3 regions of the Burkholderia sp. MR1-5-21 genome follow, and region 1 is predicted to be linked to each of the others. Evidence: predicted binding sites of a transcription regulator. Region 1 holds the regulator's gene; each other region holds the start of a gene.
The links. The regulator FNR, encoded in region 1, switches genes on or off when oxygen is low (the NO sensors DNR and NnrR bind a similar motif). The targets are predictions, from matches to a motif close to TTGATNNNNATCAA.
Positions count from the first base shown of each region.

Region 1 (2,268 bases):
GTCACGCCGTCGGCGGTGTCGCAGCGCGTGAAGCTGCTCGAGGAGCGGGTCGGCAGCGTGCTCGTCAAGCGCGGGCAGCCGTGCGTCGCGACGACGTCCGGCGCGCTGCTGTGCCGCCACACCGAGCGCGTGCAGTTCCTCGAGGCGGAGCTGTCCGGTCGGATGCCCGCATTGCCCGGCGCGCTCGCGGCGGACTGGCCGACGCTGCGCGTCGCGGTCAACGACGACAGCGTCGCGACGTGGTTCATCGACGCGGTGGGGCCGTTCTGCGCGGAGCGCGAGACGCTGCTCGATCTCGTGATCGACGACCAGGACTACACGGCGGCGCGGATCCGGGACGGCAGCGTGCAGGGGGCGGTGACCGCGCAGGCGGAGCCGATCCAGGGCTGCCGCTCGACGCGGCTCGGGTGCATCCGCTATCGCGCCGTGTGTTCGCCGGAGTTTCATGCGCGCTATTTCAGCGCGGGGATCAATCGCGAGTCGCTGCGCCGCGCGCCGTGCGTGATGTTCAATCCGAAGGACGGGTTGCAGGCGCGCTTCATCCGGCGCGTGACGCGCGCGGACCTCGATCCGCCGCAACACTGGATACCGCACGTCGCCGGCTATCTGCGCGCGTGCGAGACGGGGTTGGGATGGGGGATGTGCCCGGACCGGATGGTCGACCGCCAGCTGGCGGCGGGCGAACTCGTCGACATGTCGGCGGGACGCACCGTCGACATCGAGCTGTACTGGCAGAGCTGGCGCCTGTCGATCGGCTGGCTCGACGATTTCAGCGCGGCGCTCAAGGCGCGCGCCGCGCTGTTTCTCGATTGAGGCGGGCGGCCGGGCGAGGGCACCGCGTTGCGGGCGGGGGACATGGCCCGCAACGCGGGGCCGATTTGGCGTGGCCGGCGGCACGCGTGTCGCGCGCGCCGGACTGCGCATCAGAGGTGATGCAGGCCGTCGAAATCGACGATATGCACGAGACGCCCGTGCATCTCGATCAGGCCGCGCTTCTGGAACTTCGACAGCGTGCGGCTGACCGTCTCGAGTGTCATGCCGAGGTAGCTGCCGATATCCTCGCGCGTCATCCGCAGGTTGAATTCCGTCGGCGAATAGCCGCGCTTCAGGTACCGCGACGACACGTCGAGCAGGAACGCGGCTACGCGCTCTTCGGCGTTCAGCGAACCGAGCAGCATCGTCTGCGACGTTTCGCGCACGATCTGCTCGCTCATCAGCTTGTGCATGCGCAACTGCATCGAGCCAGCTTCGGAACACAGCGCCTTGAGTGCGCTGTACGGGATCACGCAAACGGAGCTGTCTTCGAGCGCGACCGCGGTGCGCGGATGCGTGTCGTCGCAGATGCCGTCGAGGCCGAGCGCTTCGCCCGCGAGATGCAGGCCGGTGACCTGCTCGCGGCCGTCGTGGCGCGTTGCGACGGTCTTCAGCGAACCTGAACGCACTGCATACAGGTTGTCGAATGCGTCGCCTTCGCGGAACAGCGCTTCGCCGCGCTTCACGGCGCGCGCGGCGCAGATGACGGATTCGAGGCGGCTGAGCGCTTCGGGTGCCAGGCCCTGCGGCATGCACAGGTGGCGCATCGCACACGACGAGCAGTGCGCAGCCTGGCGGGGAGCCCAACTGCCGACGTGAGGCGAAGTGGCAGTGCGAGTGGCGACGGGCGTCAACATGGTTATCTTCTCCGGCGTTGAATCGACGGAATCATTGTCCCACCGCAAGTTGCCGCTGTCGGGTGACAAAACGTCGCGATCCGCCGCACCCTCGTCGCTCGCCGTCGCGCACTTTTCCGGCGGCCGGCGCCGCCTGCTGCGTGCGCCCGCCGCCCGCCGGTCAGCTCGCTTGCTCGTCGGTGTGCGCGGCTGCCGGAATCAGCAGCACGGGCAGCGATGCGTGCCGCACGCATTGCTCGGCGATGCTGCCGAGCACGAGCCGGCGGAAGCCGCGGCGGCCGTGCGTGCCGAGCACGAGCAGGTCGGCGCCGAATGCGTTCGCGCCGTCGAGGATCAGCGACGAGACATCGGCGAGCGACGATGCTTCGGCGAGCTTGGCTTCACCCTTCACGCCGGCCGCCTGCATGCGCTGCGCGAATTCCTTGGCGAGGTCGTTGCCCTGCGCGAGGAGCTGGTCGCGCAGCACGGAGGGATCGTAACCGGGCACGTTGTAGTAGATCGCGGCATTCTCGACGACGTAGAACGGCTGCAGCTCCGCGCCATGCGATTGCGCGAGCGCAAGCGCGGCATCGAACGCGTGGCGGGAAGTGTCGCTGCC
Region 1 covers NZ_JBSAXD010000004.1:14,055-16,322, reverse strand. The annotation lists gene ACV229_RS06710 (LysR family transcriptional regulator ArgP) at 1-813, shown strand, start outside; gene fnr (fumarate/nitrate reduction transcriptional regulator Fnr) at 924-1,670, opposite strand; gene ACV229_RS06700 (universal stress protein) at 1,831-2,268, opposite strand, start outside.

Region 2 (2,268 bases), on a different contig from region 1:
TGGCGAGTTTTGCAATGCGATGGACGCGGGTACGTCGGGATGGCGGCGGCGTTTCGGCAGCGGTCACGGCAGGATTCCTTTCAGGTGGTCGAAAATGGCGCCACGATAGGACAATCGTGGCACCATTTGTAGACCCAGCGTCGATCAAGTCTTTAGAACCACGATCGACCAGCTCATGCGGTTTCCTTCACCGTGCCTTGCAGCACCGCCTGTCTCGGCTTCCCGCGCTCCAACGCACGCGGCATCGACCGGTGTCGCTCCGCTGGAAAACCGCCCTCATTCGACCGATGCAACACGCGTCGCCGGATACGTGACGTTGCACCCGGCGACCACCCGAATTTACGCTTCCGGGATGGTGCCGACGATCAACGAAAACAGGTGGCCGAGATCTTCCTCGGCCTCGACGCCGCTGAACGGATCGCGGTTTGCGCCGAACGCCTCGCTGACTTCGTTCCAGTCCTGCTCCGTCAGCCATTTCCTCGCGGCAGGCAGTATCACCTCTTCTTCCAGGCGCATGTGATTTCTGTAGAACGCAGCATAGTCGTCTACCCGCGCGCGCAACGCCGGGAGCACTGACTCGCCGGCCAGTTCGTACCGGGTCAATGCATGTTCGATGTTTCGCACCAGCGCTTCACCCTGAACGTGCTGCTCCTCCAGTTCGGCGATGATTTCATCGAGGTCGTCGGCACGGTGCCACAAGTGCGAAAAAAGATAGCGGTCCTCCTTGGGATGATGGACCTGCTCGGGAAATTCGCGAATGTAGTAAAGCATGGCCCGAAGCACCATCAACCCCGGCGTCTTTGCGCCATTGCCGAGCAGTTCGACGAAGCGCTGCATGCCCGAAATGATGGTCGACAGCTGCTGGTGTTCCCTGAGGATGGACTGTACGGCGCTCGCTTCCGGCGCTTTCATATCGAACCTCTCACGCGTGGACGCGCCGCCGCGGCGGTCGCGTTGTTTGAAGCATGGCTCCCGCGATACGCCGTTCTTCAACATGTGCGCAACAGAGTCCATGCAAAAAATATAGCGGGCCCAACGCGCGTCCGAATGATTTGCATCAACGGAGAACCTGCCATCATCGGAACAGGTCGGTTCGCTTCCGGCGGCGGTCGATCAACCCGCACGCCCGCCGTCAATCCGCACGTTCGTCGGCCCTCGCCGAGATCAGAAACGGGAAGTAGTGAATCGCGTATGCGGTAAAGGCCACGATCCAGCAGGCACCGGAAGCGTCGATCCAGAATCCGTACGGAACGCCCGGGACGAGCGGCCCGAATGCCCGCAGGCTGACTGCGCCGACCATCAGCCAATAGCACAGCTGCTCCCAGGGCCCCGCAACGAGTGTACGTCCGGTATGGCCGAGCGCGGTACGCGTGATCATCGCGATGATCGCGCCGCCGATCGCCCCGACCGTCAGCGCGTGCATCGCCAGCGAATGCGGGATGATGCCCGCAGCCGACAGCGCAAGCATCGCGAATCCGACGGGAATCCACAGGCAGGACACGTGCAGGATCCAGATGATCGGCCGATTGCCGACGCGCCACGACCGCCACCCGATGATGCGGATCACGTGCAGCAGCATCGTTGCGCACGCAGCGGGGATCAGGATCACGCCGGGAACGCCGAGCGCGTCCGCGATCAACGTCAGCGCGACCGCCGGCGCGGCGCTCGCATCGACGAACCGGACACGTCGGACCGTGAAACCCGGAATCGCGTTCATCGTGAACATGGGCACGATGCGGCCGGTAATCACCGCGACGAAGAACACGACCAGTCCCGTTGCTGCGTACGCCGTACGCAGCGCAAGGTCCACTCGATCCGTCGCGACATACAAGTGAAATAACGCGTTCAATCCGCCGAACAACGCGAGCGCCACGGGCAGGAACACGTTGTGCCGGTTCTTCACGGAGATCAGCACGCGCAGCAGCACGATTGCCGTGATCGGCAGGAACAGCGAGTCGACGACGGCAGCAAGCGTCTCCGGGCCGGTCCAGACCAGCAGCCGCCCGGCTGCCCAAAGCAGCCAGAGCGCGGCAAGCGACGGGCCTCGCAACGTCTCGCGCGACGTCCAGGCGCGCACGGCAGTCAGCAGGAAACCGACGACGATCGCCGCGACGAAACCGAAGATCATCTCGTGCACATGCCACATCAGCCCTGTCAGCGGTGCCGCGCGTCCGGCGACCGGCACGCCGTGCCATGCGGCCAGCCAGACCGCCAGCGCAACGCTGCCGAACAACGCGCCGCCCAGGTAGAACGGCCGCAGCCCCAGTT
Region 2 covers NZ_JBSAXD010000012.1:232,387-234,654, reverse strand. The annotation lists gene ACV229_RS18635 (pyridoxamine 5'-phosphate oxidase family protein) at 1-67, opposite strand, end outside; gene ACV229_RS18630 (hemerythrin domain-containing protein) at 340-996, opposite strand; gene ACV229_RS18625 (NnrS family protein) at 1,133-2,268, opposite strand, start outside.
Region 2: ACV229_RS18630 (hemerythrin domain-containing protein) is a predicted target of FNR. The motif match lies at 1,048-1,061, and genes of this name have one in related genera.

Region 3 (2,268 bases), on a different contig from region 1:
CACCAACGGCAGTACAGGCCTTACCGCTGCCGAAATCGACCGGATGCCGAACCTGAGCTTCGTCAGCGCGCTCGGCGCGGGCTACGAGCAGATCGACGTCGCGCATGCGAAGGTGCGCGGTGTGGTCGTCGTGACCGGCGCGGGGACCAACGACGATTGCGTCGCCGATCATGCGTTCGCGCTGCTGCTCGCGGCGGTGCGCGGCGTCGTGCGGCTCGACGGCCAGACCCGTGCGGGCATCTGGCGCGACGCGGTGCCGATGCCGCCGAACGTGTCCGGCAAGAAGCTCGGCATCGTCGGGCTCGGCAAGATCGGCGAGAAATTCGCGCGCCGTGCGGCCGGCTTCGATCTCGAGATCGGCTATCACAACCGCACGCCGAAGGACGCGCCGTATCGCTACTTCGACCGGCTCGACGCGCTCGCGCAGTGGGCCGACTTCCTCGTCGTCGCGACGCCGGGCGGCGCGGGCACGCGGCACCTGATCGATCGCGCGGTGCTCGATGCGCTCGGTCCGCAGGGCTTTCTCGTCAACGTGTCGCGCGGCAGCGTCGTCGATACGGCCGCGCTCGCCGATGCGCTGCGCGCAGGCCGGCTCGCGGGCGCGGGGCTCGACGTGTACGAAGGCGAACCGCAGCCGCCGCAGGCGCTGATCGATCTCGACAATGTCGTGCTGACGCCGCACATGGCCGGCTGGTCGCCCGAAGCGCTCGACCGCTCGGTGCAGCAGTTTCTCGACAACGCCGCGCGGCATTTTGCGGGCCAGGCGGTGCTGACGCCGGTTTGATTGCGACCGTGCGCGGGGCGGGCGGTTGCCGCCCACCTGAACGCGACAGCGCGCGGGGTGTGCGGCGAAGCATTCGCGTGCCCGTCCCCGTCCGATTGCCGTCGTCGCGTGGCGCAGAGTCGATCCGCGGCCCTTGCATGCCCCCCTCCGGCGATACGCCGACTCATGCGGCAGTTCGCCGCGCGGCCACGCTCCCCCACGCTTGACGGGCATCAACGTTCCTCCTGTGCAACCGCCGATGATGGTGATGAAGCCGCGCGCAACGAGAATGCGCGGCAACTTGCCCAGCGGAGGTTTGCATGTACAAGAAGATCATGGTGGCCGTGGATGGCAGCACGTCGTCGAAGCAGGCGCTCGATGAAGCGCTGAAAGTGGCCAAGGCGAGCAGCGCCAGCATCGTCGCGGTTTATGTCGTCGACCAGTCGGTGTTGTTCACGTACGCGGGCCGCGTCGATCCGCATACGCTGCTCGAGGAGATCCGCCGCGACGGCGCGGACGTGCTGCGCGACGTCGAGCAAACCATCGCGCGGGCGGCGGTGAACGGCGACACGGAACTCGTCGGGACGGGCAGCATCGGCGAGGACATCGCTGAACGCCTGCAGCGCTATGTCGACGAGCATGCGATCGACCTCGCCGTGGTCGGCACGCACGGGCGGCGCGGGCTGCGCCGCATGGTGCTCGGCAGCGTCGCGGAGCGCTTCGTGCGCGGATCGCGCTGCCCGGTCCTGCTCGTGCGCAGCGACGATGTGCCTGCTGCTGCGGCAGCAGCAGCCTAGTCACGGGGCCCGTTCGGGGGCGCGTGGCGTCGACATGTATCGGTTGACGTGTGACGCACGCGTTCGCCGCGCCGGGCCGCTGACGGGCGGCCCGGTGCCAGTCATCTTCCATCCATCCGCCGCCGACACGGATCGGCGTTACCTATCCCGGCTCCCCGCGAGCGCACAAACAACAGTCACGCCGTGCGAACTGGCGTGATTCACGATCGTTCCGCGATAATTCAGCGTCTCGCCCGAGCGGCAGGCCATCGCGTCACGCGAATCCGGCCCGCACGACACGCGCGGCGAGTCTTGCAAAAAGCATACAAAGCATCCACGGCGCAACTGGGCCGCGCCGTCACAGACAACGATCCGGGGAACGTCGCCGAGGCCGGCAGCACGTCCTTGAGAAGGAACAACAACATGGATTTGCTGCGTTTTCTGCTGCTCCTGCCGTTTCGCGCGGCGGGTTTCGTGTGGCGTCTGCTCGGCCGCGTGCTGCGGCCGGTCGTCGGCAACGTCGCGTGGACCGCGCCCGCATGGGTGGGCTTCACGGCCGCGACGGTGCGCCGCCGCCCGTGGCATGCCGGCGGCGCCGTGCTGCTCGGGATCGCGCTGGCGTACGGCTGGCACGGGTACAGGCATCGCCCGAAGCCGCCGGAACCCGAGACGGTCAGCTTCACCGTGAAGGCGCCTGCGATCACGACCTACGAGACCGACGAGAGCGGC
Region 3 covers NZ_JBSAXD010000032.1:83,185-85,452, forward strand. The annotation lists gene ACV229_RS32565 (2-hydroxyacid dehydrogenase) at 1-784, shown strand, start outside; gene ACV229_RS32570 (universal stress protein) at 1,084-1,560, shown strand; gene ACV229_RS32575 (MG2 domain-containing protein) at 1,963-2,268, shown strand, end outside.
Region 3: ACV229_RS32570 (universal stress protein) is a predicted target of FNR. The motif match lies at 987-1,000, and genes of this name have one in related genera.